Regions from separate parts of the Pseudoduganella albidiflava genome, predicted to be linked through region 2. Evidence: predicted binding sites of a transcription regulator. Region 2 holds the regulator's gene; each other region holds the start of a gene.
The links. Region 2 encodes sigma-54, which starts transcription at its own class of promoters, with help from an activator protein. Its sites were predicted from a motif close to TGGCANGNAANCTGCTTT; they were not measured.
Positions count from the first base shown of each region.

Region 1: a site for sigma-54 is predicted at 2,396-2,413, ahead of EYF70_RS17850 (PEP-CTERM sorting domain-containing protein). Genes of this name have one in related genera too.
Region 3: a site for sigma-54 is predicted at 4,838-4,855, ahead of EYF70_RS22265 (circularly permuted type 2 ATP-grasp protein). Genes of this name have one in related genera too.

Region 1 covers NZ_CP036401.1:4,331,666-4,339,537, reverse strand. Annotated here, with positions in the region: gene EYF70_RS17865 (bifunctional diguanylate cyclase/phosphodiesterase) at 1-539, shown strand, start outside; gene EYF70_RS17860 (MFS transporter) at 536-1,723, opposite strand; gene EYF70_RS17855 (winged helix-turn-helix transcriptional regulator) at 1,806-2,261, shown strand; gene EYF70_RS17850 (PEP-CTERM sorting domain-containing protein) at 2,447-3,001, shown strand; gene EYF70_RS17845 (thioredoxin family protein) at 3,089-3,511, opposite strand; gene tsaB (tRNA (adenosine(37)-N6)-threonylcarbamoyltransferase complex dimerization subunit type 1 TsaB) at 3,596-4,342, shown strand; gene rimI (ribosomal protein S18-alanine N-acetyltransferase) at 4,339-4,815, shown strand; gene EYF70_RS17830 (uracil-DNA glycosylase) at 4,812-5,894, shown strand; gene EYF70_RS17825 (DUF1853 family protein) at 5,878-6,918, shown strand; gene lplT (lysophospholipid transporter LplT) at 7,100-7,872, opposite strand, start outside.
Region 2 covers NZ_CP036401.1:6,317,977-6,325,848, reverse strand. Annotated here, with positions in the region: gene lptC (LPS export ABC transporter periplasmic protein LptC) at 1-121, shown strand, start outside; gene lptA (lipopolysaccharide transport periplasmic protein LptA) at 126-776, shown strand; gene lptB (LPS export ABC transporter ATP-binding protein) at 777-1,538, shown strand; gene EYF70_RS26305 (RNA polymerase factor sigma-54) at 1,577-3,052, shown strand; gene hpf (ribosome hibernation-promoting factor, HPF/YfiA family) at 3,193-3,549, shown strand; gene EYF70_RS26295 (enoyl-CoA hydratase/isomerase family protein) at 3,721-4,803, shown strand; gene EYF70_RS26290 (amidohydrolase family protein) at 4,811-5,827, shown strand; gene rapZ (RNase adapter RapZ) at 6,369-7,232, opposite strand; gene EYF70_RS26280 (cation:proton antiporter) at 7,273-7,872, opposite strand, start outside.
Region 3 covers NZ_CP036401.1:5,354,543-5,362,414, forward strand. Annotated here, with positions in the region: gene EYF70_RS22245 (DUF4265 domain-containing protein) at 1-271, opposite strand, end outside; gene EYF70_RS22250 (zinc-binding metallopeptidase family protein) at 457-1,539, shown strand; gene EYF70_RS22255 (transglutaminase domain-containing protein) at 1,522-2,316, opposite strand; gene EYF70_RS22260 (alpha-E domain-containing protein) at 2,445-3,398, opposite strand; gene EYF70_RS22265 (circularly permuted type 2 ATP-grasp protein) at 3,400-4,812, opposite strand; gene EYF70_RS22270 (transglutaminase family protein) at 5,189-7,872, shown strand, end outside.

The sequences.
Region 1 (7,872 bases), 2.0 Mb from region 2:
AGGCCTGCCGGCAGATGGTGCGCTGGGAAGCGGCCGGCCTGGTGGTGCCGAAGATCGCCGTCAACCTGTCGGTGCGCCAGTTCGAGCGGGGCACGATCGTGCGCACCGTCGGCGACATCCTGCGTGAAACGGGCCTGGCGCCGCACCGGCTGCAGCTGGAAGTGACGGAGTCGCTGATCATGAACACGGGCGACGCGCTGCAGTACATCAATGGCCTGCACGCGCTCGGCGTGAGCCTGGCGATCGACGACTTCGGCACCGGCTATTCGTCGCTGGCGTACCTGAAGCAGATGCCCGTGCAGACGCTGAAGATCGACCGCTCGTTCATCAAGGATATCCACGAGGATGCCAACGACGAGGCGATCGCGATCGCCATCATCCAGCTCGGCAAGAGCATGAACCTGTCGGTGATCGCCGAAGGCGTCGAGACGGACGAGCAGGCCGCCTTCCTGCTGCGCCACGGCTGCAAGCAGGCGCAGGGTTATTTCTACAGCCGCCCGGTGATGCCGGACGACCTGCTGCACCGCTGGCTGCCCTAGCGAACCGCAGATTCATTCATGGCGGCAGGCTCCCGCGCGGCGGCAAGCCAGAACAGCAGCGCCGCGACACTGACGCCGGCGCCGAGCAGGCACACCAGCCGCCAGCCGCCGGCCGCATGCGCGGCGGTGGCGGCCAGCGCGCCGGCGCCGCTGCCGGCCGCATAGAACAGCATGTAGCAGCCGATCATCCGGCTGGGCGCCACGCCGGTGCGCAGGATCAGGCTCTGGTTGGTCACGTGCAGCGCCTGCACCGCCAGGTCGAGCGCGACGATGCCGGCAGCCAGCGCCACCAGCGATGCGGGCGTGAAGGCCAGCGGCAGCCATGCCGCGCACAGCAGCAAGAGCGCCGCTCCGGTGGTGCGGTCGCCGTGGCCGCGATCGGCCAGGCGGCCCGCGCGCATCGCGCCCAGCGCACCGATCAATCCCACCAGCCCGAACGCGCCGATCGCGGTGTGGGGCAGCGCGTGGGGCGGGCCGGCCAGTTCCAGTGCCAGGGCGCTCCAGAAAATGTTGAACACCGCGAACATCAGCAGGGCGATGATGCCGCGCTGGCGCAGGACCCGGTCGCTGCGCAACAGCGCCGCCATCGAGCCGATCAGCTGCCGGTATGGCAATGGCCGGGATGGCGGCGGCACGGCCGGCAGCGCGCGCCACAGCACGGCGGCCAGCAGCACCGTCGCCGCGGAGGATACCGCATACACGGTGCGCCAGCCCGCCAGGTCGGCGATCGCGCCGGCCACCACGCGCGCGCCCAGCAGCCCGAGTACCACGCCACCCTGTACGGCACCGACGACGCGGCCACGCTCCGCGTCCGCCGCGCTGGCCGCCACGCAGGCGATCAGGCCCTGCGTCATGGCCGTGCCCAGCAAGCCCGCCAGCAGCATCGCCGCCAGCAACGGCCCGGTGCGCTGCGCCGCCCAGATACCGGCCAGCGCGAGGGCCAGCGCGCCGAGTTGCGCCATCAGCAGGCGGCGCCGGTCGAAGCGGTCGCCCAGCGGCACGAGGAACAGCAGCGCGAGCACGCTGCCGGCCTGCGTGGCCGTGACGATGGCGCCGGCCGCCGCGCGGTCGAGCGCCAGGTCGGCGGCGATCAGGTCGAGCAGCGGTTGCGCGTAGTAGACATTGGCGACGCACAGGGCGGCCGACGCCGCGAGCAGCGCCAGGCGGGCGGTGGAAAAAGACATGGCATCTCCAAAGTAGTTGCAAAACAAAACTGGTTGAAGCGTACGCGTTGTAGTTTTAAAATGCAACCACTGGAGGGGTGGAATGGCGAGGAAGCACAATGAGCGGGCGGAGCCGTGCCCGGTGGCACGCGGCGTGGACCTGGTCGGCGACCGGTGGGCATTGCTGATCGTGCGGGACGCGTTCGACGGCGTGCGCCGCTTCGGCGATTTCCAGCGCGGCCTCGGCGTGGCGCGCAATATCCTGGCCGACCGGCTGCGCACGCTGGTGGAGGAAGGTATCCTCGCCAGCCAGCCGGCATCGGATGGTTCGGCATACCAGGAATATGTGCTGACCGCGAAGGGCCAGGACCTGTTTCCCGTGATCGTCGCACTGCGCCGGTGGGGCGAGCGCCACCTGTTCGCGCCCGGCGAGCCCCATTCCGTGCTGGTGCGTCGCGATACCGGCGCGCCGGTGGGGGAGCTGGCACTGCGCACGGCGGACGGCGTGGCATTGTCGGCGACCGAGACGTATGTCAGGAAAGTGGCGCCCGGGGCGTGAAGCCGGCGGAACACGCCTGCTCATGCGCGGCGCTTGCCTAGACAGCGCGTGCGGCAAGGCAGCGTGTGTCGAATTTCTTTACATCGGCCTCGCGTTTCAGCGATAGGTCTTTGAAATCAATCAACCTGAAATGCTGGCATGCGTGTTGCTCGTTCTTTCCCTTGTCCAATCTCAAGGGGGATCCCATGCAAGTCTTCGCCATACTGTCCCGCGCCGCCCGGCTGCTGGCATTCGCTGCCCTGATCGGCACCTGGGCCGGCACTGCCCAGGCGTCCGTGATCTGGACACTGAACAATTTCAACTTTACGGATGGTGCCACGGCCTCGGGGACGTTCACCTGGGAGGAGACCACAAACCGGGTCACCGCCTGGAACATCGCCACGACGACGGGCCTGTTCTTCGGGAATTCCTACACCAGCGACGATCCCGAAGGACTGACGACGGTCGACACGAATTTTCAGATGATCACCTTCTGGACAGGCAACTGGAACCTGCGCCTGGGCCTTGCCAGCCTGGATGCGCTCGACACGCCGGCGGCGCACCAGGAACTGTTTTCGCAGGAACCGCTCTTTACCGGACAGCACGGCTACCTCGAGTGCGCGAACTGTGCGCCTTACCGCTTCGGCGAGGCGGGCGCCTGGCTGTCGGCCGCCGTGGTGCAGGTTCCCGAACCGTCCGCGCTGGCGTTGAGCGCCCTGGCGCTGTGCATCATGGTGGCGGTGCGTCGCAGGAGGTCATGACGGAAAGCGGCAGTGCCTCGGCCGGAGCCGGCCGCGGGTGCCGGCTGGTGCCCGGCAGGCAATGCGTCGCGCCCGGGAGGCACTGCGTCAGCCGGTGCCCATCAGCTGGCGCAGGTTGCAGGTCTTCTGCCACTGGCGGCGCTCGGCGGTGCTGCCGGCCTGGCGGTCCAGTTCCGCGTCGCTGGTGGCGGCGATCGTGTCGATCAGCCGGCTGGCCACGTTCGGGTCGGGCAGCATCGTGCCGAAAAACGCCACCGTTTCATGGTGCTGGATCAGCAGGGTAGGGAAGTTTTCCACATCGAGGTCGCCCACCAGGTCGGCGTGGTCTTCGATGTCGACCCACAGGAAATATTTTCCGGGATGGCGCGCGGCCAGTTCCTCGAAGGCGGCGCGGTAGCTGGAGCAGGTGCCGCACCAGGCGGCGCACAGGCAGGCCACGACCAGGCGGTCCTGCGCCAGCGCGGCGGCCACCTCGGCGCGGTTGTCGGCGTATAGGGTTGTGCTGTGCATGGCCGCATTGTACAGCGTCGGCCGGGCGGCTGCCGTGCCTGCGATGGCTGGGCCGCCGCCGCCGCGCAAGGTAAAATACTGCCCATGTCCAAGTCTTCCCCTACCATCCTTGCCCTTGAAACATCCTCCGAACTGGCTTCCTGCGCGCTGCTGCACGGCGGCCGCCTGAGCTCGCGCAGCTCGGACGGCGTGCGCACGCACTCGGCCTCGCTGCTGCCCATGGTGCAGGAATTATTGGCCGAGGCAGGCATCGCCCTGGCCGATTGCGACGCGATCGCCTATGGCGCCGGGCCCGGTTCGTTTACCGGTGTGCGCACCGCCTGCGGCATTGCCCAGGGCCTCGGCTTCGGCGCCGGCCTGCCGGTGGTGCCGGTGGTGACGCTCGACGCCATGGCGCTGGCCTGCCACGAGCGCCACGGCGCCGCCGAAGTGCTGGCGGTGCTCGATGCGCGGATGAACGAGGTGTACTGGGCGCAATACCGGTTCGGCGACGCGCTGCCTGGCGCCGCGGGCACGCGGTTGCCTGTGCCTGTCGTGCCGGCCACGTTGTCGGCCCCGGCGGGCGTGGCGCCGCACGGTGCGCCGCTTGCCTGCGGCAATGGTTTCACGGCATATCCGGAAGCCTTCGCCGGCCGGCCGTTCGCCGCCGGTGCCGATACGGCCGTGCTGCCGCACGCGGAACAGGTGGCCCGCCTGGGTGCCGCGGCCTTCGTGGCCGGGCAGGGCATGCCGGCCGCCGAAGCGCAGCCGCTTTACCTGCGCAACAAGGTGGCGTACACGAAGGCCGAGCGCGCGGTCATGAACGAGGCGCCGGGCGGGGTGAAGGCATGACGCGGCAGCCCACCTGGGACCTGGCACGGCTGGTCTACGAACCGATGCGGCAGGCCGACCTCGACGAGGTGGTGGCGCTCGAGCACGACGTGTACCCGCATCCGTGGACGCGCACCAATTTCGCCGATTCGCTGAAGAACGGCTACCACGCGTGGGTGCTGCGCGACCCGCTGCGCGAACTGATCGGCTACTTCCTCGTGATGGCCGTCGTCGACGAGGCGCACCTGCTGAACGTGGCGGTGGCCGCGCGCTGGCAGGGCAAGGGCCTGGGGCGCTTCCTGCTGAACCAGTCCGCCGCCTGCGCGCGCGGCCTCGGCATGGAATCGATGCTGCTGGAGGTGCGCCCGTCGAACGTGCGCGCGCTCGACATCTACCGCCGTTACGGCTTCGCCGAGATCGGCCGCAGGAAGGGATATTACCCGGCCGCCGACGGCAAGCGCGAGGATGCCATCGTGATGCGGATCGTGCTATGAGCCTGACACAGCGCAGCAGCGCATTCCTGCAGGAGATGGGCGTCGGGCCGCGCTGGCTGTTGCGCGACCGCGTGCATGGGGTTGCCGAAGCAGTGGCCGAAGCCGTGGCCGAAGCGGCGCCGGTGCCGGCCATCGAGGAACAGCCGGCAGCCGTCGAAGCGCCGGTCGCTGCCATCCCGTTCGCTCATGAACCGGCCGCGCCCGCGCCGGTGGTCCCTGAAACGGTGGCCCGTGCGGATACCACGCCTGCCGCCGTCGCGCCGGCCGTACCGGATTCGCCGCCGCCGCGCCCGGCCGCGCCGCCCGCCGCAACGAGCGACGACGATACCGCCTGGTTCGACAACGCGCCGGCACCGCCGCCGAAAGCGCCCACGCTGAAGCAGCCGGCGCCGCCGCGCGCGAAGGCCGAGGCGCCGCAAAGCGGAGAAGACACCTCGTGGTTCGATGCCGTGCCGGCCGTACCGGTACAGCGTGCGCCCCAGCGCGGCGCCGCCACCGACGAGGAAATCGCCGCGATGGACTGGCCGGAACTGCAGGCCGCCGTGCGCGGTTGCACGCGCTGCCGGCTGTGCGAGACGCGCCGCGCAGCCGTGCCGGGCCATGGCGACGAACGCGCGCGCTGGCTCGTGCTGGGCCTCGCACCCACGCCCGCCGACGAGAAGGCGGAGCAGCCGTTCGCCGGGCCGCCTGGCCAGCTGCTGCACAACATGCTGCGCGCGGTGGACCTGTCGGTGGCGCGGGGCGCCTATGCGACCACGCTGGTGAAATGCCGCCCGGTGGCGGATGATGGCGCCGACCGCCTTCCCGCGGCCGACGAACTGGCCGCCTGCCGCCCGTACCTGCAGCGCGAGCTGGCGCTGACGGGCGCGGGCCTGGCGCTCACCCTGGGTGGCGTGACGGCCAAGGGCCTGCTCGGCATGGCCGCGCGCGGCAAGGTGCTGCGCTACGACCACCCGGGTGGCGAACTGCCTGTCGTCGCCACGTTCCATCCGGCCGACCTGCTGAAGAAGCCGGAAGACAAGGCCAGGGCGTGGGCCGACCTGTGCCTGGCGCGTTCCGCCCATGCCGGCCGCCGCTGAGTCCGCCAAAGGAGCGACGTACCAGGCGCGCTTCGAGCGCCGCTGGCGGCACCTGACGCGCCCGCACGTGCGGGCGCTGGCGTGGCTGCTCGACGCCCCCGACCTGCTGGACGCGAACGCGCCGTACTGGCACGGCCGCATCGCCGCGCCCGGGCCGGTCGCGCCGGAAGTCGAGGCCTGGCTGGCGGCCCTCGAAGCCGACCCCGCGCCGCTCGAGGCGGCGCTGGGCGGCCGCTTCTATTCCCGCCTTGGCCTGTATGCCGAAAAGCTGATGGCCTTTTATTTTGCGCAGCGGGGCACGCTGGCCGCGCACGGCCTGCAGGTGCGCACCAACCATCACGGCATCAAGGGCAACGGCGGCAAGGAAACGGTGGGCGAGTTCGATTTCCTGCTCGACGAAGCTGGCGGCGGCCTGCGCCACATCGAGTTCGCCACCAAGTTCTACCTGCTGGACAGCGACGTGGCCACCACCGACTTCGACCTGCTGGTGGGCCCGAACCTGGGCGACACGCTGGGACGCAAGATGCGCAAGATCTTCGACCAGCAGCTCGCGCTGGCGCAGCATCCGGCCGCGCAGCAGGTGCTGCCGCGGCCGGTGACGGCGGCCCAGGCGCTCGTCAAGGGCTGGCTGTTCTATCCACCCGGAGCGGTGGATGGCGAGGTACCCGTCATCCCCGGCATCACGGCCGATCATTGCCGGGGACGCTGGCTCACGCTGGCCGGCCTTGCCGGCGAAGCGGGGCATGCGCAGGAACGCTTCGTGGTGATGCCGCGCCTGCAGTGGCTGGCGCCGCTGAAGGCGCGCGTCGGCGATGCGCTGCCGGCGGTGCCTGCACCCTTGGCGCGAGGCGAGCTGGCGGTGCTGCTGGCGACGAAGTTCGAGGCGGACGCGTCACCGGTAATGGTGGCAACGATCCGCGAGGAGGATGGCTGGCTGCTGGAGGAGTCGCGCGCGTTCGTGGTGCGCGACGACTGGCCGGCGCGGGCCGCGATCAGGCGGCAGACGGGGCAGAAACCCGGGTAGAAGCCGGGGTAGAAGCGGGGGGCTTAGGGTACAGGTGCCGGGCATCTTCTTTCGGCCGCTTCATCCGGGGAAAATGCCCGGGGCCCGTCATTTCCAGGATGCGCGCGAAAACCGGTGTCCGACAATTTTTCCGCAGGCGGAAAAAATGTCCGACACCAGGCCGGTTGCGGCATGGCCGCGGTCAGTGTTTGTGCTCGCCGATCAGCGCCAGCGAATCGTGCTCGCGCTGGTTGGCCACGTGCAGCCGCTTGATGGCGATCATGGTCCCCGACAGGAACAGGCCGAACAGCACGATGATCGTGTTCAGTGCCAGGTCCATGCGCAGCATCAGCGAATACATGGCCAGCATGGTCAGGATCGACAGGTTCTCGTTGAAGTTCTGCACGGCGATCGAGTGCCCGGCACTCATCAGCACGTGGCCGCGGTGCTGCAGCAGGGCGTTCATGGGCACCACGAAGAAGCCGGCCAGGCCGCCCACCAGGATCAGCAGCGGGTAAGCCAGCCACGGCGTGTGGATGAAGGCCATCGTCATCACGATGAAGCCCATGGCGATGCCGAGCGGGATCACGGAGAGCGACTGGCGCAGCGAAATCATCCTGGCCGACATGATCGCGCCCACCGTCACGCCCAGTCCCACCAGGCCGACCATCGTGGTGGCCTTTTCATAACTCATGCCCATCGACTGCTTGGCCCATTCCAGCACGATGAACTGCAAGGTGGCACCGGTGCCCCAGAACAGCGTGGTCACCGCCAGCGAAATCTGGCCCAGCTTGTCGCGCCACAGGATCATGCAGCAGTTGGCGAAGTCCTCGATCAGGCGCACCGGATTGCGTTCCTGGTGCGGGTACACGCAGCCGGTCAGCGGAATGCGCAGGTTGAACAGCGCGGCGCAGATATACAGGATGCCGACGATCATCAGCGCGCCATAGGCGGGATTGTTCATGCCGATGTCCC
Region 2 (7,872 bases):
GGTGCGCATGGAAAGCGGCGGCGCCACCGCCACCGGCATCGGCATGCAGGCCAACAATGCCACGCGCCAGGTGCAACTGGGCCGCGGCACCATCGTGTATCCGCCGCGGGCGCGACAATAACCAGATGAACATCGAAATGAACATCGAGATGAACATCGAGACGAACAGCGTACAGGAATCGAAGATGAAGAAACTCATGATGGCGGCCCTCGTGCTGCTGGGCGCGGCGGGCTATGCCGCCGCCGAGAAGGCCGATTCGTACAAGCCTACCGAGATCAATTACGGCCGCCTCGACGCGGACGACGTCAAGCAGGTGTACACCTTCACCGGCGACGTGACGCTGACGCGCGGCACGCTGCGGATGAAGGCCGACAAGGCCGTGGTCACCTATTCGCCGGAGGGCTACCAGCTGGCCACGCTGACCGGCGGCGGCAAGAAGGTCGCGTTCCGCCAGAAGCGCGACGGCGAGGGCGACCAGTGGATGGAAGGCGAGGCCGACCGCATCGAATACGATGAAAAGGCCGAGCTGGTGAAGATGTATTCGAAGGCCAAGATCCGCCGCCTGGAAGGCAACAAGCCGAGCGACGAGGTGGAAGGCGAATTCATTTCGTACGACAGCCGCCGCGAGTTCTTCAGCGTGCGCAATACCAGCACCGGGGCCGACAAGCCGGGTGCCGGCCGCGGCACGATGGTGATCCAGCCCAAGCGTACCGCGCCGCCAAGCCCGGCGCCTTCCGCCACCCAATCGCCGGCCGCGCCGGCAGCGGGGAATTAAATGGCGCAGGCGCAGGAAAATTGCAGCAGCACGCTGATCGTGCGCGGCCTGCAAAAGAGCTATGGCAAGCGCCAGGTGGTGCATGACGTGTCGTTGCAGGTGGCATGCGGCGAAGTGGTCGGCCTGCTGGGGCCGAACGGTGCCGGCAAGACCACGTCGTTCTACATGATCGTGGGCCTGGTGGCGTCCGATGCCGGCACCATCGACCTCGATGGCACCGACATTTCCACCCTGCCGATCCACAAGCGTGCCACCCTCGGCCTGTCGTACCTGCCGCAGGAAGCGTCGGTGTTCCGCAAGCTGACCGTGGAAGAAAACATCCGTGCCGTGCTGGAGATCCAGAAGGTAAACGGCAAGGCGCTCACCAGGGCGGAGATCGACGAGCGGCTGAACGCGCTGCTGGCCGACCTGCAGATCGAGAAGCTGCGCGAGAACACGGCGCTGTCGCTGTCCGGCGGTGAACGGCGCCGGGTGGAGATCGCCCGCGCGCTGGCGACCAATCCCCGCTTCGTGCTGCTGGACGAGCCGTTTGCCGGCGTCGACCCGATCGCCGTCATCGAGATCCAGCGCATCGTGCGCTTCCTGAAGGAGCGCAGCATCGGCGTGTTGATCACGGATCATAACGTGCGGGAAACGCTGGGCATCTGCGACCGGGCGTATATCATCAACCAGGGCAGTGTGCTGGCTTCCGGCCGGCCCGACGACATCATCGCCGACGAGTCCGTACGTCGTGTCTATCTGGGTGAACATTTCCGCATGTGAGCGGCCTTGACCAGACCTCAACCAGCTCCTAATCAGCCATGAAACAGTCTTTGCAACTGCGTACTTCCCAGCACCTCGCGCTGACGCCGCAATTGCAGCAGTCGATCCGGCTGCTGCAATTGTCCACGCTGGAGCTGCACCAGGAACTGGAACAGCTGCTGACCGATAACCCGCTGCTGGAGCGGCTCGACGATCCGCTCGACCGCTCGGTGCGCCTGCTGGCCGATGGCGCGATCAACACGACGCAGGGGACCGGCGAGGCGCCACCGGAAGGCGGGCCGCCGCAGGATACGCCCGCCGCGCCGGAACCCGAGCCGTTCGATGGCGGCGAAGGCGAAGGCCTCGATACCGGCGCCGGCGATACCGACTGGAGCAGTGCCGGCAGCAGCAAGGGCCCGGACGACGACGATTCCCGTCCCCAGCTGGAAGCCAGCCACCGCAGCCTGCGCGAGCACCTGATGGAGCAGATGCGCGTGACCGTGCTGGAGGCGCGCGACCGGGGCCTGGTGGAACTGATCATCGATGCGCTCGACGATAACGGCTACCTCGAGGAAAGCCTGGAAGAGATCCACGAGCGCATGCCGGAAGAGCTGGAAATCGAGATCGGCGAATTGCGCACCGCGCTCAACCTGCTGCAGAGCTTCGATCCGCCGGGCATCGGCGCGCGCAACGCGTCCGAGTGCCTGGCGCTGCAGATCCGGCGCATGCCCGGCGTGCCGCTGGTCACGCGGCGCATGGCGCTGTGCATCGTTGAAAAACACTTGCAGTGGTTTGCCCAGCGCGACTTCAACAAGCTCAAGAAGGCGCTCGACTGCGACGACGAAGACCTGCGCGAAGCACAGGCCGTGATCCGCCAATGCAATCCGCATCCGGGCGCCGCCTTCGCGGCCGACGTGTCAGACTACGTGGTACCGGATGTGGTGGTAAAGCGGGGGCGCAACGGCTGGATCGTCACGTTGAACAACGACGTGATGCCCCGCCTGCGTGTCAATGCGCTGTACGCCAGCCTGCTCAAGCAGGGCAAGGGCGAAACGCAGATGAATGCACAGCTGCAAGAAGCAAAGTGGCTGATCAAGAATATGCGCCAGCGCTTCGACACGATCCTCCGCGTGGCGCAGGCCATCGTCGAACGGCAGAAGAACTTTTTCTCGCATGGCGCGGTGGCAATGAGGCCCCTTGTGTTGCGTGAAATAGCTGATACACTGGGCCTACACGAGAGTACTATCTCTCGGGTAACAACTCAAAAATATATGCTGACGCCGCATGGCATGTTTGAGTTGAAGTACTTTTTTGGCAGCCACGTTGCAACCGAAGCTGGCGGGGAAGCATCCTCGACTGCGATACGGGCGCTGATCGTGCAATTCACAGGAGCCGAAGACCCGAAGAACCCTTTATCCGACAGTAAGATTGCGGACATGCTGGGTGAACAAGGCATGGTGATTGCGCGACGCACTGTTGCCAAATATCGCGAAGCATTGAAAATTCCCCCGGTCAGCCTCCGCAAATCGCTATAGCAGCTCGTTGCAAGCGCATTTGCAAACCCCTTTGCAAGCCCTTGCGGCAAATCCTGGTAGTGCTTGGGTTCCTCTGCGCCGCCTTGCCTGTTTTGGCGGATAACGCACGAACCTGTTATATCTTCTTTAGGAGTGTGTGTATGAATCTGACCATCAGTGGACACCATATCGACGTTACCCCTGCCATTCGCGAGTATGTGCAGAACAAGCTGGAACGCGTTAGACGCCATTTCGATCAGCTGATCGATGTAAGTGTGATCCTGAGTGTAGATAATCTCACCGAGAAAGAGAAAAGACAGAAAGCCGAAATCAATCTGCGCATGTCGGGCAAGACCGTATTCGTTGAAAGTGTCGCCCAGGATCTGTATGCGGCCATCGATACTCTGATCGACAAGCTGGACCGCCAGGTCATGAAGCACAAGGATAAAGTGCAGAACCACAACCACGAAACCATCAAGCACCTGAGCGAGGCCGAGATCCCCGCATCGCCCGCATAACGACGGGCGCAGGTCGCGGTGGCAGAACTGCTCCGGTTCTGCCACCGCTGCAACCGCTACAACAGAAGGGCGCGCGATGCGCCCTTTGTTACGTCCGGGTCCAAGGTTTACGTCACACACGCCGCATCCATGGCTAGAATGAGGCCAATAACGACAACGATGCGAGACACCATGACCGACCACGTCCATACCAAGGTGCGTAACGGCACCGGCTTCATCACGCTCGACCGGCCCAGGACATTGAACTCGCTGTCACTCGACATGATCCGGGCGATCACCGGCGCGTTGCTGGCCTGGCGCGACGACGATGACATCGCGGCCGTAGTCATCCGCAGCAGCACCGACAAGGCGCTGTGCGCCGGCGGCGACATCCGCTTCTTCCATGCCGCCGGCGGTGCCACTCCGCAGGGCGGCAGCGCCCAGGTCGAGGATTTCTTCACCGAGGAATACGCGCTGAACTACCTGGTGCACTGCTTCCCGAAGCCGTACGTGGCCATGATGGATGGCGTGGTGATGGGCGGCGGCATGGGCATCGCCCAGGGCGGCCCGCAATGCGGCGTGCGCGTGGTAACCGACCGCACACGGCTGGCAATGCCCGAGGTGAACATCGGGCTGTTCCCGGACGTGGGCGGCAGTTATTTCCTGTCGCGCGCGCCCGGCAAGCTGGGCCTTTATCTCGCGCTGACGGCGCTGGCGATCGGCGCCGCCGATGCGCTGTACTGCGGGCTGGCCGACCATTATGTTCCCGCCGCCGAGCTGCCGTTGCTGGCCGACCTGGTCGGCTCCACGGCGGGTGCCGGGCTGCGCGAAGCGGTCGCCATGTTCGCCCGGCCGCTGCGCGGCGAGGCGGGGCCGTCGGAGCTGCAGGCGCACCGTGCGCTGATCGACGACCATTTCGCGCACCGCTCGGTGGCCGGCATCGTTGCTTCGCTGCGCCGCGACGATCATCCGTTCGCGCAGAACGCACTGGCCGCGATCGCGCGGCGTTCCCCGCTGATGCAGTGCGTGACAGCCGAGATGCTGCGGCGTGGCGCCACGATGGGCATCGCCGATTGCCTGCGCATGGAGCGCAACCTGGTGCGCCGTGCGTTCGAACATGGCGAAGTGATCGAAGGCGTGCGTGCGCTGGCGATCGACAAGGACCATGCGCCCCGCTGGAATCCGCCATCGCTCGAGGAGGTAAGCGATGACACCGTGGCCCGCTTCTTCGAGCCCGCATGGCCCGCATGGGCCCATCCGTTGCGCCACCTGTGAGCCTGCCATGAAACGCCGTGATTTCCTTGCTTTGCCTGCCGCCGCCGCCGCAGCGCTTGCGCTGCCCGCATGGGCCCATGATGCACCGGTTGCCGCACCGCAGGCCGCGGCGCCGCCGGTGGACGCTCCGCTGGTGGACCACCACCAGCACCTGTTCAGCCCGGCGATGGCCCGGCTGCTCGATACCGGCGCCGGCGGGCCTTCGGTGATCACGGCGAAGGATCTGGTCGCGCTGCTCGATACCGCCGGCATCCGGCGTGCCGTGCTGCTGTCCGTCGCCTATGTATGGGGAAGCCCGGCGCGCAAGATCGAGGACGAGCTTGCGAAGGTGCGCGCCGAGAACGACTTCAATGGCGCCCAGGCCGCGCTGTATCCTGGCCGGCTGCTGGCTTTCTGCAGCATCAACCCGCTGAAGGACTATGCGCTGGAAGAACTGGAGCGCTGCGCCGCGCTGCCCGACCTGAAGCATGGCTTGAAGCTGCATTTCGGGAATTCGGACGTGCAGCTGGAGTTGCCCGAACACGTGGCGCGGCTGCGGCAGGTATTCGCCGCGGCGAATGCGAAAAAAATGGCGATCGCCGTGCACATGCGGGCGTCCATTTCCAGGCGCCGTCCGTACGGCGCCGCGCAGGCGCGCATTTTCCTCGAGCAGCTGTTGCCTGCCGCGCCGGACGTGACGGTGCAGGTCGCGCACCTGGCCGGTACCGGCCCCGGCTACGGCGATCCGCCGTCCGATGAAGCGCTGGGCGTGCTGGCCGACGCCATGGCAGCGCGCGATTCCCGCACGAAACGCCTGTGGTTCGACGCTGCCACGATGGCCAATCCGGAGATCACCCCGCCCCAGCGGGAACAGCTGGCGAAGCGCATCCGGCAGATCGGCACCGAGCGGATCCTGTTCGGCTCGGATGCGGCCGCCGGCAAGAACCTGCGGCCGCGCGAAAGCTGGGCCGCGTTCCGGCAACTGCCGCTATCGGAGGCGGAATTCAAGCGGATCGCGGGGAACGTGGCGCCGTATATGCGGTGATTTTTTGGTGTGCGCCTGCAAGCGCACACTCCTTTGCATCGCCTAGTGCTGTTCCCGATGGCGAAACAGGGAATTCGCGGAATGTATTCCGCGCCTGTGTAGCGGTGTGCGCTTGCAAGCGCACACTCCTTTGCACCGCCTGACTTAGTGTTGCTCGCGGTGGCGAAACAGGGAATTCGCGGAATGTATTCCGCGCCTGTGTAGCGGTGTGCGCTTGCAAGCGCACACTCCTGTGCATCGCCTGACTTAGTGTTGCTCGCGGTGGCGAAACAGGGAATTCGCGGAGTGTACTCCGCGCCTGTGTAGCGGTGTGCGCTTGCAAGCGCACACTCCTTTGCATCGCCTAGTGCTGTTCCCGATGGCGAAACAGGGAATTCGCGGAGTGTACTCCGCGCCTGTGTAGCGGTGTGCGCTTGCAAGCGCACACTCCTGTGCATCGCCTGACTTAGTGTTGCTCGCGATGGCGAAACAGGGAATTCGCGGAGTGTACTCCGCGCCTGTGTAGCGGTGTGCGCTTGCAAGCGCACACTCCTTGCATCGCCTAATGCTGTTCGCGATGCCGCAACACCACCCGCTCGCTCGCATTGAAATGCCGTGCGAGCCGCTCGGCCATGTAGACGGAACGGTGCTGGCCGCCGGTGCAGCCGATGGCCACGGTCAGGTAGCTGCGGTTGTCCGTCTTGAAGGCGGGCAGCCATTTTTCGATGAACCCGCGGATGTCGCCGAACATTTCCTCGGCGCTCGGCTGTGCATCGAGGAAGGCGATCACGGGCGCATCGCGGCCGTTCAGCGGGCGCAGCGACAGGTCGTAGTACGGGTTGGGAATCGCGCGCACGTCGAATACGAAGTCCGCGTCCTGCGGCACGCCCACCTTGAAGGCGAACGATTCGAAGAACAGTGTCAGCGGTGCATTCTCGCTTTCGACCAGCTCCTTGATCCAGGCGCGCAGCTTGTTGGCGGAAATTTCCGACGTGTCGATCACGTGGCCCAGTTGCTCGATCGCGGACAGGCGCTCGCGCTCCTCGCCGATGCATTCGATCAGCGTGCGGCGCGCGGCCGGATTCTTGCCCGGATGGAGTTCGTGCGACAGCGGGTGGCTGCGGCGGGTTTCCGAGAAGCGGGCCACCAGCGAATGGGTGCTCGCCGTGAGGAACATGATCTTCACGTCGTGCCCCAGTTCGCGCAGCTTGCGCACGTCGCCCGGCAGGCTGGAGAGCGAGGCCGCGCTGCGGGCGTCGACGGCCACGGCCAGCGCCGCGGTGCCATCCTCGGCCAGCGTGGCAACGAGGTTTGCCAGCAGGGCTGGCGGCAGGTTATCTACACAGTAATAGCCGGTGTCTTCGAGGACGTTCAGGGCCACCGATTTGCCCGAGCCGGAAATGCCGGTAATGAGGACGATGCGCATGGGCGCATGATACCTCAAAACGGCAGGGGTACGGACGGTCTCAGCGCCGCCAGAAACGATCGAGCAGCGGCGTCACGCTGGTACCGTGGACAACGATCGACAGCATGATGACAGCGACCGTAATGCTGATCAGGCTGCGCGCCAGCGGCTCCGGCAAGCCATGGGTGATCGCATACATCAGGTAATACAGCGAGCCGATGCCGCGCACGCCGAACCAGGCGATGATGACGCGTGTCCGCGTGCTGCCACGGCCGAGTGTGAGAAGCACGCTGGCGGGGCGCGCCACCGCGAACAGGAACAGCGCGGTGGCCCAGCCGCGCCAGTCGTCGAGCCAGTACACGGCGGCACCGCCCAGCAGCAGGACCAGGGTCAGTTCCGACAGCCGCTCCAGGTGCTCCTTGAACAGCAGCGAATTGGCGGAAATGGTGTCCTGCACGGGCTCGACGCCATTCTCGGTGATGATCGCCTTGCCGCAGCGCGCCGCCAGCGTCAGCTCGGTCTGGCGCAAGGCCACGCCGGCCGCGAACACGGCGAGGAAACCCCACGCCTGCACCGAGACGGTCAAGCCATACGACACGGCGATCAGGCCCAGGCCCATCAGGTCATCCAGCACTTCGTGCTGCGGCCGGTAGCGGCGCAA
Region 3 (7,872 bases), 960 kb from region 2:
GTTCCGCGACATGCGCTGCGGCGAGTTCGTCGGCATAGATCTGGATACAGAAATTGCCGCCACGCCGCACCACGGTGGCTGGTGCCGTGCCGCTTTTGATCTCCACGATATCGCCGCGCGCGAGGTTCAGCGCCAGCCCGGGCGACGACAGCAATTCATACTGGTTGCCGCCGAGGCTCTGCGCGGGTATCTCTTCGCATACCGGCCCGTTTTCCCGCATCGCCACGAACAGCGCGATCAGCGTCGTCCCATCTTCGTCCACATGGTGCATGACAGCTTCCCCTTCAGTTAAGGCATTCCATGGCCAAGCTGGCCATGGGCGCCAACGCCGAGCTTACAGGATGCGCGCCCCCGCGCACGATATGAGGCGTTGTCCGACACGACCGAAACGCAACAGCCTTTACTGCTAGATTGTCAATATCCGCAATCCAACCTCTTTCACACCGGTACCTGTCCATGAAAACGTTCCATTGCGACAAATGCTCGCAACAAGTCTTCTTTGAGAACACCCTGTGCTTCAACTGCGACAGCACGCTGGGCTACCAGCCCGCCACGCGCAGCATCAACAGCTTCGAGGAAACCGAGGATGGCCACTGGCGCAGCCTGAACCGCATCGACGAAGGCAAGCTGTATAAAAAATGCGGCAACTATGTCGAGCACAACGTCTGCAACTGGATGCTGCCCGCGGACGATCCCCACGAACTGTGCGCGTCGTGCCAGCTGACCGTCGTGATCCCGGCACTGTCGTCGGAAAAGAACCACGTGTTGTGGGCACGCCTGGAAACGGCCAAGCGCCGCCTGCTGTTCTCGCTGGCCACGCTGAACCTCACGCCCGCTTCAAAGGAAGAGGAACCGGAAACGGGCCTGGCGTTCCAGTTCCTGGAAGATGGCGTCACCGACCAGTGCGTGATGACGGGCCATGCCAACGGCGTGATCACGCTGAACATCGCCGAAGCCGATCCCGCCGAACGCGAACGCACGCGCGAGCAGATGCATGAACGCTACCGCACCCTGCTGGGGCACTTCCGCCACGAAAGCGGGCACTATTATTTCGACCGCCTGGTCGTGGACAGCGAATTCATCGACGGCTTCCGCGCGCTGTTCGGCGACGAGCGCCAGGATTACGGCGAAAGCCTGAAGCGCCACTACGCCGAAGGGCCGGTGGAAGACTGGGAGTCGCGCTTCGTGAGCAGCTACGCCAGCTCGCACCCGTGGGAAGACTGGGCGGAAACCTGGGCCCACTACCTGCACATGATGGACACGCTGGAAACCGCGCACGCCTGCGGCCTGTCGCTGCATCCGACCAAACCGCTCGAACCATCGCTGGACATCACCGCGCCGCCCACCAAGGTTGCCTCGTTCGACGACACCCTGAGCGACTGGTTCGCCCTCACGTACGTGCTCAACAGCCTGAACCGCAGCATCGGCATGCCCGATTCGTATCCGTTCAAGCTCAGCACGCCGGTGCTGGAAAAGCTGGAGTTCGTGCACAAGGTGGTGCGTGCCCAGCGGCCGCGCGCCTCAAAGCGCCCCATCTAGGAGATCGACGGACACCTCCATGTCCTGGCGTTCCAGCGGCGGCCCGAACTGGCTGAAGATCGCCACGTTGGCCGCGTCGTGGCCGCGGGCGATCGTCACGCGGCCGCCGCGCGGGCCCGCCTGGGTCGGATCGAAGGTGTACCAGCGCCCGCCCACGTAGGCTTCGAACCATGCGTGCAGGTCCATCGGTTGCAGTCCGTGCAGGTAGCCGGCCACGATGCGCGCCGGGATGCACAGGCTGCGGCACAAGGCGATGCCCAGGTGCGCCAGGTCGCGGCAGACGCCCTCGCGCCGCTCGTTGACGTCGGACGCCGCCATGTGGCTGTAGGGCGACGCCGGATTGAAGCGCACCGAGTCGCGCACCCATTCGGTGATGCGGGCCACCTGGTCGTATCCCGGCGCGGCGCCGGCAACGATCTCGGTGGCCATGTCCAGGAACAGCTCGGATTCGCAATAGCGGCTGGGCAGCAGGTACGTGAGCACCTCGTCGGGCAGGTGCTGCACGTCGACGAACGGCGCGCCGGGTGCGATGGCGATCGTGGCGGCCGTCATCACGTCGGCCGAGGTGTAGATCGAAAAGGCGCCGGGCGGCGCCACCAGGCGCTGGCACAAGTTGCCGTAGGCATCGGCGAATTCCACCGCCGGCACGCCGGGGGCCAGGTTATAGCTTTGATGCGCCACCCACTGGTTTGCGTCGCTGCGGGGGCGCAGGATCAGGATGAACGGCGTCGGCTCGGCAACGATAAAACTCAGGTTGCAACGGGTGCGCAACAACATGGCAGGCTCGCTTTCACTTGTCGGCATAAGCGCACCAATAAGGCGCGATAGTTGCAAATATTACCATTTTGGTGCAGTGCGTCATATCCTGGTGCAGAAGTGTGACATCCTGCGTACAGGACGACACCTCAAGCGTGGTCTTCGGCCGGCACCAAAAAGTCGCTGCCGATGCCGTTGCCGATTTCCTCGATCGATGCCAGGAACGCCGTGAGGAAATCATGCAGGCCTTCTTCCAGGATGTCGTCGATCACGGCCAGCCGCACCTTGGCGTGCAGCTTGCCGGCCAGGCGCTCGGTTTCCTGCGACACCTCGTTGCTGATTTCCTGCAGGTTCGCCACCACGGCGGCCATGCAGGCCACCAGCGAGCGCGGCATCTTTTCTTCCAGGATCAGCAGCGCGGCCACGCGCGACGGCGTGATGGCATCGCGATAGACCTTGCGGTACGTCTCGAACGCGGACACGGAGCGCAGCAGCGCCGCCAGGTAATAGAACTCGCCCTGCGGCCCCGCCTTGATCGCATCGGAATCGAGGAAGCGGAACTTCACGTCGAGGATGCGCGCCGTGTTGTCGGCCCGCTCCAGGAAGGTGCCGAGGCGGATGAAGTTGAACGCCCCATCCTGGAACATGGTGCCCAGCGTGACGCCGCGCGACAGGTGCGAGCGGTGCTTCACCCACTCCAGGAACTGGCCAGGGTGCGTTTCGAACATGCGGCTCTTCAGATGCTGCTGCAGCTCGATCCAGGTGGTGTTCTCGGTTTCCCACACTTCGGTGGTGAGGGTGCCGCGCACGGCCCGGGCATTCTCGCGCGCCGCCGTCAGGCAGCTGGCGATCGAGGAAGGATTGTCCGGATCGCGCACCATGAAGTCGATGACCTCCTTCTGGGTCAGGGCGGAGTACTTGGCATCGAACTGCTGCTCCAGTTCCGACACACCCAGCATGGTGCGCCAGCCCTGCTGGGCGGCCAGCGCCGTTTGCGGCATGAGCGAATACTGCACGCGCACGTCGAGCATGCGGGCCGTGTTTTCCGCCCGTTCGGTGTAGCGGGCCATCCAGAACAAATGATCTGCGGTGCGGCTCAACATGTCAGTTCTCCAGTATCCAGGTGTCCTTGGTGCCGCCGCCCTGCGACGAATTCACCACCAGCGAGCCTTCGCGCAGCGCCACGCGGGTCAGCCCGCCCGGCACCATCGTCACCGTCTTGCCCGACAGGACGAACGGGCGCAAATCGATATGCCGCGGCGCCACGCCCGACTCCACATAGGTCGGGCAGGCCGACAGCGCCAGCGTGGGCTGGGCGATGTAGCCCGCCGGATTGGCCACCAGCCGCTCGCGGAACGCCTCGATCTCGGCGCTCGTCGCGGCCGGGCCGACCAGCATGCCGTAGCCGCCGGCGCCATGCACTTCCTTGACCACCAGCTCCGGCAGGTTCGCCAGCGTGTACGCCAGGTCGTCCTTCTTCCGGCATTGATAGGTGGGCACGTTGTTGAGGATCGGTTTTTCGCCGAGATAAAACTCGATCATGTCCGGCACGAACGGGTAGATCGACTTGTCGTCGGCCACGCCGGTGCCGATGGCGTTGGCCAGGCCCACCCGGCCGGCGCGCACCGCGTCCATCAGGCCGGGCACGCCCAGCGTGGACTCGGGGCGGAATGCACGGGGATCGAGGTAGTCGTCGTCGATGCGGCGATAGATCACGTCGACCTTGCGCGCGCCGCGCGTGGTGCGCATATAGACGGTTTCGTTTTTGACGTAGAGGTCCTGCCCCTGCACCAGCGAGACGCCCATCTGCTGGGCCAGGAACGCATGCTCGAAGTAGGCCGAGTTGTGCATGCCGGGCGTGAGCACCACCACGGTCGGATCGGCGCTGTCGTACGGCGCCACGGTGCGCAGGTTGTCGAGCAGCAGGTCGGGATAGTGATCGACCGGCGCCACCCGGTTGCTGGCGAACAGCGCGGGGAACAGCCGCATCATCATCTTGCGGTTTTCCAGCATGTACGAGACGCCGGACGGTACCCGCAGGTTGTCTTCCAGGACGTAGAACTCGCCCTCTCCGGCCCGCACGATATCGACGCCGGCGATGTGCGCGTAGATGCTGGCGGGGACGTCGATGCCCTGCATGGCCGGGCGGTACTGGGCGTTGTTCAGGACCTGCTCGCGGGGGATGACGCCCGCCTTGAGGATTTCCTGGTCGTGGTAGACATCGTGCAGGAAGCGGTTCAGCGCCGTCACCCGCTGCACCAGGCCGGCCTGCAGCGTGGCCCACTCGGCGGCGTGGATCACGCGCGGGATGATATCGAACGGGATCAGCCGCTCCTTGCCGGCCGTGTCGCCATACACGGCGAACGTGATGCCCACGCGCTGGAAGATGAGCTCCGCTTCGGTGCGCTTCTGGTCGATCAGGCCGGGTGGCTGCTCCGCCAGCCACTGCGCGAACGCCTGGTAGTGGGGGCGCACGCTGGCCTCGGTGGAATACATTTCGTCGTAAAAGTTCGGCATCGAATTCCTCCTCGTAGCCAAAGTGCTATCAAGAAACGTGCCAGGGTCAGAAGCTCGATGCAGCCACGGCAGCCAGCGTCTCAGGGGTCTGTCCCCGGTAAGTGATCGCATCAGTTCTCGCCATTAGCTTCGTTAGGGGACTGACCCCGGTTTTTGCCAGCATTCCCGGAACACTCTAAAAAGCCGGGGACAGTCTCCTTGCACCCAAGTGCGAAATCCGGGGTCAGACCCGGCGGGTCTGACCCCAGCACTCTGCCGTTGGGGTGAAAACACGAGTAGCCGTTGGTTTCAGCACCATCCGACAGTTGCATTTATAGCAGGTACGAATCATGCTTCATCACCCCCACATCGCGCCCATTTCGAAAGGCAGTCCCGCATGGCTATCCGTATCGCGCTGCACCACAAGACCAGTTACCGCTATGACCGCCCGGTCGGCCTCTCCCCCCATGAAGTGCGCCTGCGCCCGGCGCCCCATGCGCGCACGCCGATCCTCTCGTACTCGCTGACGGTGCAACCGCAGGAACACTTCATCAACTGGCAGCAGGACCCGTACGGCAACTACATCGGCCGCTTTGTCTTCCCCGAAAAATCGGACACGCTCGACTTCACGGTCGACCTGGTGGCCGACATGACCGTCATCAACCCGTTCGACTTCTTCGTCGAGAAGTACGCGGAAACCTTCCCGTTCGCCTACCCGCCGCAACTCACGGCCGAACTGAGCGCCTACCTGCAGACGGAACCATCCAGCCCGCTGGTAATGGAATGGGTGACGGCGGCGCGCCGCGACCTGCTGGGCAAGCCGATGGGCACCAACGACTTCCTGGTGGCCGTCAACCAGCGCCTGCAGCGCGACATCGCCTACCTGCTGCGCATGGAACCCGGCGTGCAGGCGCCCGATGAAACGCTGCAGAAGCGCTCCGGCTCGTGCCGCGACACCGGCTGGCTGCTGGTGCAGATCCTGCGGGAGATGGGCCTGGCGGCGCGTTTCGTGTCCGGCTACCTGATCCAGCTGCGCGCCGACCAGGAAGCGCTCGATGGCCCCAGCGGCACCGACGTCGACTTTACGGACCTGCACGCGTGGACCGAGGTGTACATCCCCGGCGCCGGCTGGATCGGGCTCGATCCCACCTCCGGCATGCTGGCCAGCGAAGGCCACATCCCACTGGCCTGTACGGCGCTGCCGTCGTCCGCGGCACCGGTCTCCGGTTATACGGACAAGGCCGAAGTCACCTTCTTCCACGAGATGACGATCACGCGCATCCACGAAGACCCGCGCGTGACGAAACCGTACACCGAGGCGGACTGGCAGAAGATCGACCGCCTCGGCCAGCAGGTCGATGCCGATTTGAAGCGGCAGGACGTGCGCCTGACCCAGGGCGGCGAACCCACCTTCGTGTCGATCGACGACATGGACGGCCCGGAATGGAACACCCTGGCCCACGGCGACAAGAAGCGCGAGTTGGCGGGCAACCTGATGCACCGGCTGAAAAACCACTTTGCACCGGGCGGCATGCTGCACTACGGCCAGGGCAAGTGGTATCCGGGCGAACCGCTGCCGCGCTGGGCCCTCAACATCTACTGGCGCATCGACGGCCAGCCGATGTGGCTCGACGCCACGCTGTTCTCGGACGAACACATCGACGACGGCTATGGCCCCGACGATGCCGGCCGCTTCACCGCCGAACTGGTGAAGTCGCTCGCCCTGCCCGCCAACAGCGCCATCCCGGCCTACGAGGACGTGCTGCTGCAAGCCCAGCGCGAACAGGCACTGCCGCGCAACCTCGATCCGCTGGACGCCGACCTCACCGCGCCGGAAGAACGCCGCCGCCTGGCGCGCCTGCTGGAACGCGGCCTCGGCGAGGTGGCCGGCTACGTGCTGCCGCTGAAGGCGAAGGATTACGATCCGTCGACGCTGGGCACCGTGTGGCAAACGTCGCCGTGGCCGATCCGGCGCGAGAACCTGTACCTGATCGAAGGCGATTCGCCGATCGGCCTGCGCCTGCCGCTGGCCACGCTGCCGTGGGTGCTGCCGGAAGAACGCGAACCGGAATTCGATGTCGACCCGTTCGCACCGCGCTCCGCCCTGCCGGTCGAGGAACGCAAGAAGGAAAAGGAAAAGCGGCCGATCCTGGGCCTGGCCGCCAGCAAGGCCGGGGACAAGCCGACCGCGAAAGGAAGCAGGCCGGTCGTCGAACCCATCCGACCCATCAAGCCGGCCGAACCGGCCGAGCCGGCCCCGCGCGATGTGATCCACACCGCGCTGTGCGTCGAAGTGCGCGCCGGCCGCCTGTATGTGTTCATGCCGCCCATTAAACGCATCGAGGATTACCTGGCGCTGGTGAGCGCCGTCGAACGCACCGCCGCCAAGCTGGCGATGAAGCTGCGCATCGAAGGCTACGCGCCGCCGCGCGACCCGCGCATCAAGCTGCTCAGCGTAACGCCCGACCCCGGCGTGATCGAGGTGAACATCCACCCGGCGGCAAGCTGGAACGAGCTGGTTTATAACGTGTCGACCCTGTACCAGGAAGCCCGGCTCACGCGGCTGGGCACCGAGAAATTCATGCTCGACGGCCGCCACACGGGCACCGGCGGCGGCAACCACGCCACCCTGGGCGGCGCCACCGCCGAGGACAGCCCGATGCTGCGCCGGCCGGACCTGCTGAAAAGCCTGATCACCTACTGGCAGAACCACCCCGCCCTGTCGTACCTGTTCTCGGGCACTTTTATCGGGCCGACCAGCCAGGCGCCGCGCGTGGACGAAGCCCGCGACGACAACCTGTATGAACTGGCGATCGCCTTCCAGCAGATGGACCAGGTGCTGCCGACGTTGCATGAAGGCGACAAGCCGTGGATCGTCGACCGCCTGCTGCGCAACCTGCTTGTGGACCTGACGGGCAACACGCACCGCGCCGAATTCTCCATCGACAAGCTGTATTCGCCGGACGGCCCCACCGGCCGCCTGGGCCTGGTGGAATTCCGCGCCTTCGAGATGCCGCCGCACGAGCGCATGAGCCTTCTGCAAATGTTGCTGCTGCGCGCCCTGGTCGCGCGCTTCTGGCG